DNA from 2 places in the Alkaliphilus crotonatoxidans genome. Region 2 is predicted to be linked to the other one. Evidence: riboswitches for the same ligand, from Rfam matches in the RefSeq annotation. Region 2 holds a riboswitch; the other holds the start of a gene.

What was found. Region 2 has a riboswitch for thiamine pyrophosphate ahead of thiC (phosphomethylpyrimidine synthase ThiC). Riboswitches for the same ligand answer to the same signal wherever they lie in the genome.
Positions count from the first base shown of each region.
Region 1: it holds a riboswitch for thiamine pyrophosphate, as region 2 does, so the genes downstream of both, thiD (bifunctional hydroxymethylpyrimidine kinase/phosphomethylpyrimidine kinase) here and thiC (phosphomethylpyrimidine synthase ThiC) in region 2, are expected to answer to the same signal.

Region 1 is NZ_BAAHXS010000003.1:319,673-325,566, forward strand. It holds gene ACYQ1I_RS02440 (DJ-1/PfpI family protein) at 1-513, shown strand, start outside; gene ACYQ1I_RS02445 (nitroreductase family protein) at 553-1,053, shown strand; gene thiD (bifunctional hydroxymethylpyrimidine kinase/phosphomethylpyrimidine kinase) at 1,188-1,994, opposite strand; TPP riboswitch at 2,173-2,269, opposite strand; gene htpG (molecular chaperone HtpG) at 2,567-4,447, shown strand; gene ACYQ1I_RS02460 (Gfo/Idh/MocA family protein) at 4,647-5,579, shown strand; gene ACYQ1I_RS02465 (helix-turn-helix transcriptional regulator) at 5,633-5,894, shown strand, end outside.
Region 2 is NZ_BAAHXS010000006.1:437,432-443,325, reverse strand. It holds gene trpB (tryptophan synthase subunit beta) at 1-910, opposite strand, end outside; gene thiC (phosphomethylpyrimidine synthase ThiC) at 1,640-2,953, opposite strand; TPP riboswitch at 3,072-3,183, opposite strand; gene ACYQ1I_RS14115 (GyrI-like domain-containing protein) at 3,271-4,122, opposite strand; gene ACYQ1I_RS14110 (TPM domain-containing protein) at 4,231-5,784, opposite strand; gene ACYQ1I_RS14105 (LemA family protein) at 5,797-5,894, opposite strand, start outside.

The DNA.
Region 1 (5,894 bases), on a different contig from region 2:
CAAATACGATTGTTTTCCTTAAATGGAGGGCAGATTGTCAGCAGGCAAAAAATTACCGTTGTAACGGAAGGGGCCACAGCAATTAAGCCTGGCGGAATTCTCCTCATACCAGGGGGATTAGGAACCAGGGGACTAGTTCATCAGAAGAAGGTGATTGATCTGTTAAAGACTTTAGCAGATGAAGCCGCCTATTGTCTGACGGTTTGTACCGGGACAGCCCTTTTAGCCCAAACAGGGCTGCTTAATGGAGTCAGGGCAACCACCAACAAAAAGGCCTATGATTGGGTGACTTCCCTTAACGACAAGGTGAAATGGGTCTATGAAGCCCGGTGGGTGGCGGATAGTAGATATTATACCTCATCGGGGGTTTCGGCAGGAATTGATATGACGCTGGGCTTTGTTGCAGACCGCCATGGAAAGGCGACATCAAAAGAGATTGCCCAAGATATAGAATACATATGGAATGAAAATGCTGATTTTGATCCCTTTTGTATAAAGGAAGGCAGACAATAAAGTCGCTGATATAAAAATATATAATTTAAGGAGGACCCTATGAAGGAAATATTTGAAAGAAGAAGCATTAGAAAATACACAAATGAAGAGGTTTCAGCGGAAAAGGTCAGGGAACTGCTAAGGGCAGCCATGGCGGCCCCCTCGGCAGGGAACGGGCAGCCCTGGGAATTTGTTGTTGTGCGGGATAAGGGGTGCTTTAACCAAATCATGGAGGTTCATCCCTATTCAAAAATGCTTAAGGATGCCTCAGTGGCCATTGTAGTTTGTGGTGATACCGAAAAAGAAAAATATGGCGGTTACTGGGTACAGGACTGTGCGGCCGCCACCCAAAATATCCTATTGATGGCTCAGCATCTGGGGCTGGGGGCCGTTTGGCTGGGGGTGCATCCCACTGAGGATCGGGTCAAGGCAGTTCAAAAAATCCTATCCCTGCCCGAAGCAGTCATCCCCCTTTCCATTATATCCATTGGGTATCCGGCCGAAGAAAGGAAGCCAGAGAACAGATATGACCAATCTAAAATTCATTACGAGAAGTGGTAGTCAAGGAGTGGTGTTAGGAACAGAGGAAATTAATCAAGTGTTCAAAGCAAATTTAAAGAATGCCTTAATTTATATATACAAACAATTAAAAAGGCCCCAACGGTTGGGGCCTTTTATATTACAACAATTCAGTCTTAAATGGGTCGATTTAATCCCCTTTGATAAAGCTTGTAAAAATGGTGGGTGGGCCCGCAGCCTTTACCGATGGAAAGGGAATGCCTGATGGCCGTTGTAACATAGTCCTTACCATGCTTTACAGCCCCTTGTAAATCCATACCCAGGGCTAAATTAGAGGCTATGGCAGAGGAATAGGTGCAGCCGGTGCCATGGGTGTTCTTGGTATCGATTCTTTCGGCACTAAAATGGATATATTGATCACCGTCATATAGTACATCCAGGGCATCCCCTAGGGCATGGCCGCCCTTTACCAGTACACTTTTAGCCCCCATTTCGTAGATTTTTTTGGCTGCTTGCTCCATTTCAGCTACATTATTAATTTGAAGGCCTGAAATCTTCTCAGCCTCTGGGATATTGGGTGTCAGCAAATCCGCCAGGGGGATAATCTCGGCAATCAAAGTATCGATGGCATCAGGGTCCATAAGGGGGCAACCATTTTTTGCATACATTACCGGGTCAATCACTACATTGGCAGGATGGTATTGCCTAAGTTTCTTAGCCACAGCCATCATACAGGCCGGCTGAGAAAGCATGCCAATCTTCACTGCATCCACCTCAATATCCTCAAATACAGCGTCAATCTGCTTTTCAATCATATCTGGCGTTACATCCTGAATATCAATGACCCGGCTGGTATTTTCAGCCACAACCGATACAATCACACTCATTCCAAAGACACCATGGGCCGAAAAGGTCTTCAGGTCCGCCTGTATGCCTGCACCGCCGCTGCAATCTGAGCCGGCTATCGTTAATACTTTTTTCATATTGCTCCCTCACTTTCATTAATATTGCAGGAGATCATTTAACCCTTAATCAATAAGTATTGACTCAAGAATAGAGCGTTCCTTATAGATTTAAAGGACTACTTTTGTTGAATCTAGTACGGAAGGTAGATAATAAAAAAAGGTGCTTTCTTAATATCAGAAGCACCCATAATTCAATCAACATGAATGATCTGCTTCCCTACGCCAGTATTAGCTGACAGGTTCAAAGGGTCAGGTTTTACCTTCTCAACCAAATGGTCCCCCCGCAAATAGATTTTTTATTTAATTGTAGCACAGAAAAAAAGCCGTCGTCAATCAATCAACTTAATAAAACGATTATTCTTCCTTTTTGTACAAGAAGCTTACCCAATAACCTAAATGGAGGTATTGACACAGAATAAAGAATATGATATATAAAGACTATGGAAATTAGCACTCATTAAACGAGAGTGCTAACACAAAGAGGGCAAAAATCCCATACAGAATTCCTTGAGTAAGGTACTGTTTACATATATAGGAGTGGGACGAGCCTTTAGAATTAAAAGAAATAAAATGAAGGGAGAGGGGTTATTTTGGCAAAGAAACAATTTAAGGCAGAATCCAAAAGACTGCTGGATATGATGATTAACTCAATTTACACCCACAAGGAAATATTTTTAAGGGAGCTTATTTCCAATGCCAGTGATGCCATTGATAAAATCTATTATCGAGCCTTGACTGACGAAAACATAAGCTTCAATCCTGAAAATTATTACATTAAGATTTTCGCAGACAAGGAAAATCGAGTATTAAAGATTTCTGATACAGGTATTGGTATGCTCAAGGAAGAATTGGAGGATAACCTAGGGGTAATTGCCAAGAGCGGTTCCCTGGCCTTTAAAAAGGCAACGGAAATTAAAGATGGTCACGAAATCATTGGCCAGTTTGGCGTTGGCTTCTATTCAGCCTTCATGGTGGCAGAAACCGTTACGGTTATCAGTAGGGCATTAGATGGAGACCAGGCCTATAAATGGGAATCCCACGGGGCCGATGGCTATACCATTGAGCCCTGGGAAAAGGAGTCCGTCGGAACTGATATCATTTTAAAGATTAAAGAGAATACCGAGGATGAAAGCTATGATGAGTATTTAGAAGAATATCGGCTGAAGAGCATTGTTAAAAAGTATTCCGACTTCATCAGGTATCCCATTAAAATGGATATGAAAAATACCAGATTAAAGGAGGGCACTGAGGATGAATATGAGGACTACATTGAAGAGCAGGTCCTTAACAGTATGGTGCCCATCTGGAGAAAGAACAAAAGCGAGCTTACCCAGGAGGATTATGAAAGATTTTATGCAGACAAGCATTATGGCTATGACAAACCCCTTAAGCATATCCACATTAGCGTTGACGGGGCTGTAAGATACAACTCAATTTTATTTATACCAGAAAAAACCCCCTTCGATTACTACACTAAGGAATATGAAAAGGGGCTAGAGCTGTATTCCAGTGGGGTATTAATCATGAATAAGTGCCCTGATCTATTGCCGGACTACTTCAGCTTTGTCAAGGGAATGGTCGATTCCGAGGACTTATCATTAAACATTTCCCGAGAAATGCTGCAGCATGATCGTCAATTAAAGCTGATTGCCAAAAACATCAAAAGTAAAATTAAGAGCGGTCTCTTAAGCCTGATGAAGGAAGAACGAGACAAATATGAAAAGTTCTATGAATCCTTTGGAAGACAGCTTAAATTTGGTGTCTACAACAACTTTGGAAGTGAGAAGGAAACCCTACAGGACCTGTTGATGTTCTATTCCTCTAAGGAAAAGAAGCTGGTTACATTAGATGAATATGTCAGCAGAATGCCGGAGGATCAAAAGTATATTTATTATGCTGCCGGTGAATCCTACGAACGAATTGAAAAACTGCCTCAAATTGAGCTGGTTTCAGATAAGGGATACGAAATTCTATATTTTATTGATGATGTTGACGAATTTGCCATTAGAATGCTGATGAATTATAAAGAAAAGGAATTTAAATCAGTTTCCAGCGGCGACTTAGGCTTTGAGGCCGATGAAAACCAAAAGGCTGTAGAAGAAGAGGCTAAAAACTATCAGGGTCTTTTTGATTCCATGAAGGATATTCTGGCGGATAAGGTAAAGGCTGTAAAGGTCTCTAAAAAGCTTAAGAGCCATCCGGTTTGCCTGTCTAATGAGGGAGACCTGACCATTGAAATGGAGAAGGTTTTAAATGCCATGCCCAATAGTGAAAATATAAAGGCCGAAAAGGTATTGGAAATCAATATTAACCATGAGGTATTTCAATCTCTAAAGGATGCCTACGAAAAGGATCAGGAAAAGCTGAAGCTCTATACCAGCCTGCTGTATGACCAGGCTCTGTTAATTGAAGGACTTCCCATTAACGACCCGGTGGCCTTTACCAATAACATTTGCAAAATCATGAAATAAGCTATAGCAGGTTCCGACTAATGAAAATCGTCGGGGCCTGCTATTGATTTAACTTAACAAATTATGTAAAATATTATTAATCATTTATTAGTATTTTTTCTGGTAACATGATAATGCAGGCAAGGATTTCCACAACAATTTGGTTGGAGAGCTTGCCTTTTTTAATAGGTGTTAAAAAAGTCCAAAGGAAGTGAAGTGTATGTTGAAAATTGCTGTAATTGGATTGGGGGGAATAGCCCAAAAGGCCTATCTGCCGATCTATGGACAAATGGAAAATGTTGAATTTCATCTCTATACCAGAAGCCCTGAAAAGCTCAGGCAAATCAGCGAACAATACCGATTTGCTAAAATTCATCAGACCCTGGATTCAATTATCAGGGCAGGTGTTGCAGGGGCCTTCGTCCACACCGCCACCAGCACCCACCCCGAAATTATTAGCCATTTGCTCAAGGCCCAAATTCCGGTTTATGTAGATAAGCCCATCGCCGATCATTATCAGGAGGCCAAGAAGGTGACGGAGCTGGCAAAGGCCCAGGGGGTACTTCTGATGACGGGCTTTAACAGGCGTTTTGCCCCCATGATCAGGCAGTTAAAGGAAAAACCAAACATCAACATGATTATACTTCAGAAAAATCGCAATAATCAGCCCCTTGCCCCCAGGGAATTTATTTTTGACGATTTTATTCATGTGGTTGACACACTTTTATATTTAATGGATGGACCCCTTAAGCAAATGGCGGTTTATCCTGTTTGGTCAGGCAATTTACTATCAAGCCTTACGGTACAGCTGATGGGGGCTAATAAGGCTGCTACGGCCCTAATGAACCGAGAAAGCGGTGTAAATGAAGAACTGGTAACAGTCTTCACTTCCTCAGGTAAATATCAGGTAGAAAATTTGGTAGCGCTACATCATTATAAAGGCTCGTCTTGTCAGATTGAAAGGTTCGATGATTGGGAAACAACCCTGTATAAAAGGGGCTTTGAACCCATTGTAATGGAATTTTTACAACGGGTGAGGAACCAGGATTTTTCCCAGAAGGAACTGATGGATTCCCTATATACCCATGAAATCTGCGAAAAAATCTTAGAAGGCCTAAGTACCCGGTCAGAGAATATTCCATTGAAATCATGAAGCTTCATGCTACAATTAAATTATCTATAAAACTATAAACAGAGGTGGCAGATATGAATCGAATTGCTATGAAAATAAAAGAGGCCAGGCAGAAGGCAAAAATGACTGAGAAGGAGCTGGCCAAAAAATGCGGTTTGTCTGAGGGATACATTATTCAAATCGAATCAGGCCGAAAGGTGATCAATGAGAAGGCCGCTGAAAATATTTTGAGCAAGCTGGGGGAAAGAATCGATTTTGGCTATGAAGAAGCCTTTAGGGAAGAAGTACCTAAAAAACCCCAGGCAGACAAAGAGCCATCAAAGCCTCGGGAAGAAT
Region 2 (5,894 bases):
ATGAAATAGAGTGAACTGGCATAACCTGACCCTGTTGATCCTGCAACAAATAGGTCATCATACCATGGATCACTCCTACCGAACCCTTGGTGAGGGTAGCTGCATGTTCACTGGTATTGATTCCCTTCCCTGCTGCCTCTACCCCGATCAGCTTAACTGCTAATTCTTCCTTAAAGGGGTAAAAAAGTCCCATTGCATTGCTTCCGCCCCCTACGCAGGCAATCAAATAATCCGGCAAGCGCCCTTCCTTTTCAAGGATTTGTACCCTCACTTCGTCCCCAATAATTCGCTGAAAATCCCTAACGATGGTGGGATAGGGATGAGGCCCCACCACTGACCCAAGGAGATAAAAGGTGTCCTCTGAATTGACAATCCAGTCTTGAATGGCCTCATCAACGGCATCATTCAGGGTGGCGGTTCCTGAGGATACACTGTTAACTTTGGCCCCCAACAGCTCCATTTTTAATACATTCAAAGACTGCCGCACCACGTCCTCCTTTCCCATGTAGATCTCACAGGGTAAATCAAACATGGCACAAATGGTGGCAGTCGCCACCCCATGCTGGCCTGCTCCGGTCTCGGCAATAATTCGCTTTTTCCCCATTCTTTTTGCCAATAGCACTTGGCCAATGACATTATTAATTTTGTGAGCTCCTGTGTGATTTAAATCCTCCCTTTTTAAATAGACTTTCCCACCCCCCAGGGCTTTGGTCAGGTTTTGGGCATAGTATAGCGGTGTAGGCCTGCCGGAGTATTCCCTGACATAATATTGATATTCCTTGATAAATTCTACATCCTCTCTGGCAGCTAGGAATTCCTGCTCCAGATCATTTAAAGCATCCATCAGAGTTTCAGGTACGTACTGGCCGCCAAATCTACCGAATCTTATGGGTAATGTCTTTTTCTTCATTTTCTTTTCCTCCCTTATTCTATTTCTTTTTCTTAACTTTACCGATCGTCCACTATCTGTTTACTAATGACTAAAGGGTACTTCTCATTTCCAAGAGCTGACCGTCATATTTAAGTCATTTTGCCAAATCCCCCCTTTCTATATAATAAAAAAAGAGCATGCCATCCCTAAAAAAGGGACGGAATACTCTTTACTCCGCGGTACCACCCAAATTAGACAGTTACACCCATCTTCCTAAGCTCTTTGATACAAAAAAATAAACATTTCATCCTAATTATAGGACGAAATGTTATCATTCCGCGTTGCCACCTAGCTTAGACAGATGTAATCTATCTCACTTTTCCAGGTACGGAAAACAAAGCCTTGTTTTCGATACCCTGCCTCTATAACGTGAGGCCTACGGCTTCATGATACTCTCCATAAGGATTTCCCACTGCTTCTCCTGGAGCCATTCCATAAGCACCTTTGCATCAGGCTTCCACCATCCCCGACTCGCTTGGCCATCGCTGCTTATCTACTCTTTCCAGTCATCGAATTTGAACTTATTTTGTATGATTATACAGTATTCATTTAGGGGTGTCAATGGTTATTAATTAAAAATTTTAGTCCCTAAAACCCATTTCATTCTGAAAGGATCTTAGGGACCTTCTTGATACCAGGTTCAGGCGAGAGCTAATACCTAGCCTCTAAATTAAGGGGCTATCGTAGTCAAATTCCCCAATAGTGGTACTAGTCTTCTTCCCTTAATATGTTGATGTTTTTCCCTGCCATTACCTTGTTCATATTCCTCATGGCACACATTTTACCACACATCGTGCAGGTATCTTCGTGCTCTGGGGTCGATTCTTCCCTGTATCTTCTAGCCTTTTCAGGGTCGATTGCCAGTTCAAACATAGTATTCCAATCAAGGGCTTGCCTTGCCCTGCTCATTTTGTTATCCCATTCCCTGGCTCCCTTTATATCCTTCGCAATATCAGCAGCATGAGCCGCAATTTTGGCAGCAATAATTCCCTCCCTCATATCTTCAAGATTAGGCAGCCGTAAATGCTCAGCCGGGGTTACATAACATAAAAAATCGGCTCCATTGGCGGCGGCAACAGCTCCTCCAATGGCGCTGGTAATATGGTCATAGCCTGGTGCAACATCCGTCACCAGGGGCCCCAGCACATAGAAGGGGGCTCCATGGCAAAGCCTTTTTTCCAGCAGCATATTAGCGGCAATTTCATTCAGCGCCATATGGCCTGGCCCTTCAATCATAACCTGTACATTTTTTTCCCAGGCTCTTTTGGTAAGCTCTCCCAGGGTAATAAGCTCTTTAATTTGACTGGCATCAGTGGCATCATGTATGCTACCGGGCCGGCAGGCATCCCCCAGACTGATGGTAACATCATATTTGGCACAAATATCCAATACCTGATCATAGTATTCATAAAAGGGATTCTCTTTGTTATTTAATTCCATCCAGGCGTACAGTAATGAACCACCCCTGGAAACAATATTGGTCAGCCGAGGATTTCGCTTAAATACCCGGGCGGCTTCTCGATTGATTCCAGCATGGATTGTCATAAAGTCAATTCCGTCAATTGCGTGCTTTTCCACCACCTTAAGAAATTCTTCCGCTGTTATATCCTTTAACTCCTTATCGTAAAACCCCACTGCATCGTAAATAGGTACCGTTCCAATCATGGCCGGTGACAGATCAATCAAGGCCCGTCTAAATGCTTCGGTCTTACCATAGGAGCTTAAATCCATGATAGCCTCGGCCTTCATATCAATGGCTGTTTTAACCTTTTCCATTTCCATGTCTATGTTGACACAGTCTTTAGAAATTCCCAGGTTGACGTTGATTTTTGTCCTGAGGCCCTGGCCAACTCCCTCGGGGCTAAGGCCATGGTGGTTTTTGTTGGCAGGAATAACAATTTTACCTTCTGCCATCAGCTCTCGAAGAATTTCCACCTCCATTTGCTCCTTTTCTGCTACAATTGTCATCTCCTTTGTAACGATTCCCTTACGGGCTGCATCCATTTGGGTTGTGTAATTCATTTTGCCACTTCCTTTCAAGTTCATCTTAATCCTAACAGTTATGTTTTACTGTATAAAAAAACACCAACCCATAGGATTGGTGTTTAAAACATAAGCATATCAATATTTCTTCAACAGCATTATGCCAATAAACAACTCCCTACGCTAGTATTATCTAGTTCAGGTAATTAGGGTCAAAGAAATACGGTTCTTAATCTCAGCTGGCCATTCCAGCCCCCCTGTGCTTTTTAGTAATTATTTAATTTTACTCTTTTATACTAGCATAGTTGACTCTTATTTGCAATTGGCTTTAGATAGTTCTGTTATTGAAAAATGTACTATTTTACTGGAATCCAGATTTCCATATAGGAATCGTTCTGGGTTGGATCCTCACTGATATAAACTTCGAAGGAATCGCCCCCTGTGTGTTCGTAGCCGTTTGATGGAAACCATTCTGAAAAGATTTGCTTCCAAGCCCTACTGATACTATCGGGAACTGGGCCCCTCACTTCAAATACCGCCCATTTGGAGGCAGGCTGCATTAATACTTCAAAATCCTCCCCAGGCTTTAGGGTAGATTCCACTGCGATCCAGTAATCCATTTTGTTTTCTTCTGTATTATAGTCTGCACTTAGGCCCATTACTCCTTTGATTTCTCCATTGTTTAACCTTACCAGTTGTTCCACTGTGCCGTCTTGATTAAGCTGGTTCCAAAACCTGCTAATGGCTTCACCCATATCATCAAAGGAAACCGTCTGCTTTCTACCCACTACCTCAAAGCTTTCTTTTTCAACAATACGATACTTCATTGGTTCCGCTCCTTTCAAGTTTACCTGAATACTCAGGCGATTATAGGATTCCAGCCTTCCCTTGCCCCTTCGTGCTTCAGTGGGAGTAATTCCATGATGCTTACGAAAGGCTTTGGAAAAGGCCTCAGGAGTGTCATATCCATATTTAAGGGCTAGGTCAATCACCTTACAGTCCGAGCTGATCAACTCTTGGGCGGCCAGGGTCAGCCTGCGCCTTCTTACATATTCAGCCACTGTCATATCGGTTAAGATCATAAACAGCCGCTGAAAGTGAAAGCTCGAAAGGTGGGCCTGTCTAGCAATCCCTTCAATTGTAATTTCATCCTGCAGGTGATTTTCTATATAATCTATTGCCCTTTGTAAAGCCTCTACCATTGTCATATGCCTCACTCCTTGATTCCATTTTACCAATGAGTATTGTTGATTACCTGTCTTTTTGTGCGGTCGTTGGACTGGATTTGTTAATGATTTGTTTGAGGTTTTTTGCTATTATCGCTTTCTTCCTGCACCGCCGCCCCTAGTTGAGCCGCCGCCTCCAAAGGATCTGCCTCCACCGAAGGACCTTCCCCCGCCAAAGGAAGAACGGCCTGAGGATGGTCTACTGCTCCTGCTGGATGAGCTTGAGCCTCCAAATAGACTAGAGGTAGAACGACCGGCACCGCCCCCACGGGTTGAGCCACCACCACCGCTGCTGCTACCCCAGAAGCCCCCAGATCTGGGCTTGGGCGTAGTATTTCTTTGATTTGAGGTGGAGCGTCCGGCACCACCTCCCAGGCCTGCGTTACTGCCACCATTGGTTCTTCCTGTGTTATTACCAAAGGTTCTTGGGGGTCTGGGGGTCGTATTCCATCGACCATTATACCAGTAGCCTCCCCCTGGCGGTGGCGGGCCATAATGCCCCCAATAGCCCCCAGGACCATAGCGTCTAATTCGACGACGACTAAAGGGGTTAAAGGGAATTCCATATCTTCTTCTGTAATAGGCTCCTCGGGTTTGCGTAACCAGGACAATTATGATAATTAAGAAGAAAATCATAACAATAAAGGTAATAAAGCCGCCCCCCGAGCTATTTCCTGTCTGCGAAGGCTGCGGTTGATTGGGCTGCCCTGGTGTAGCTAAATTTTTGAGATGATTGTCAAAGAATCCATACAGGGCATTGGCAGTTTCCCCTGCCCCCTGATCATAATTTTGTCTGGCAAAATAGGGCTCAAGATTTGAATCAAGAATGTTTTGTACTCTATTACTGGTTAAGCTTCCTTCAATATCCCTTCCGGTCACCATCCAGTAATCGTCATCGCCTATTGACATCAGCAGCAGTACATCCCTGGGCCCTGCCCCGATATCATCAAACATACGATAGGCATAATCCTGGATATGCTCATTTCCGGTGGTATTGACTGTCATGACATAAACACCAGCACCCTTTGTCCTTTGATAGGCTGTACTTTCCTGATTGATCGAATTACTTGTGTCGTTTCCTATCACCTCGGCATGGTCAAAAACATAGCTCCCAACCCCTTGGGCCTCACCAATATTATCACTCCATGTACCACCCAGCACATCAATAAAGGCAGCGTAGACCTCTAGGGCTCCCCGGTCATAGTTCCCTACTGCAAAGTCGGGCTCCAGGTATTCACCAAGGATTTGTGAAATCTTACCACTGCTTAGGGTAGCCTCAAGGCCCCGCCCCTGAACCGCCCAGTAATCATCGTCTCCAATTGACATCACAATAAGCAGGCCATTATTTTTTGCTGCGTCTCCGATTTCCCAGCGGTTAAACAGCTCTGTGGCATATTCCTCCATAGAGACTCCCCCGGTAAAATCCACCGTAACCATTACAATCTGGGCACCATTTATTTGATTCAAAAGATTTCCGTTATAGATCATCAGCTCCTCAGAGGCTTTGTCAATAACATTGGCAAAATCATTAACGTAAAACTCTGTAGTGGCCTCGGGAAAGGCACCTTGCCCAAAGGTAAACAGCGTTAAGCATAGAGCAAAGATAATCGTACAAACAATAGGTTTAATGGTTTTTTTAATCATACATCCTCCTTACTACTCATATAGCTCAAGGGGAGCTACAGAAGTAACGATTTTTAAAATATTGGCAGGAAAGGCCTTTAGTTTCTTATTATAGGCTATGGCATATTCAT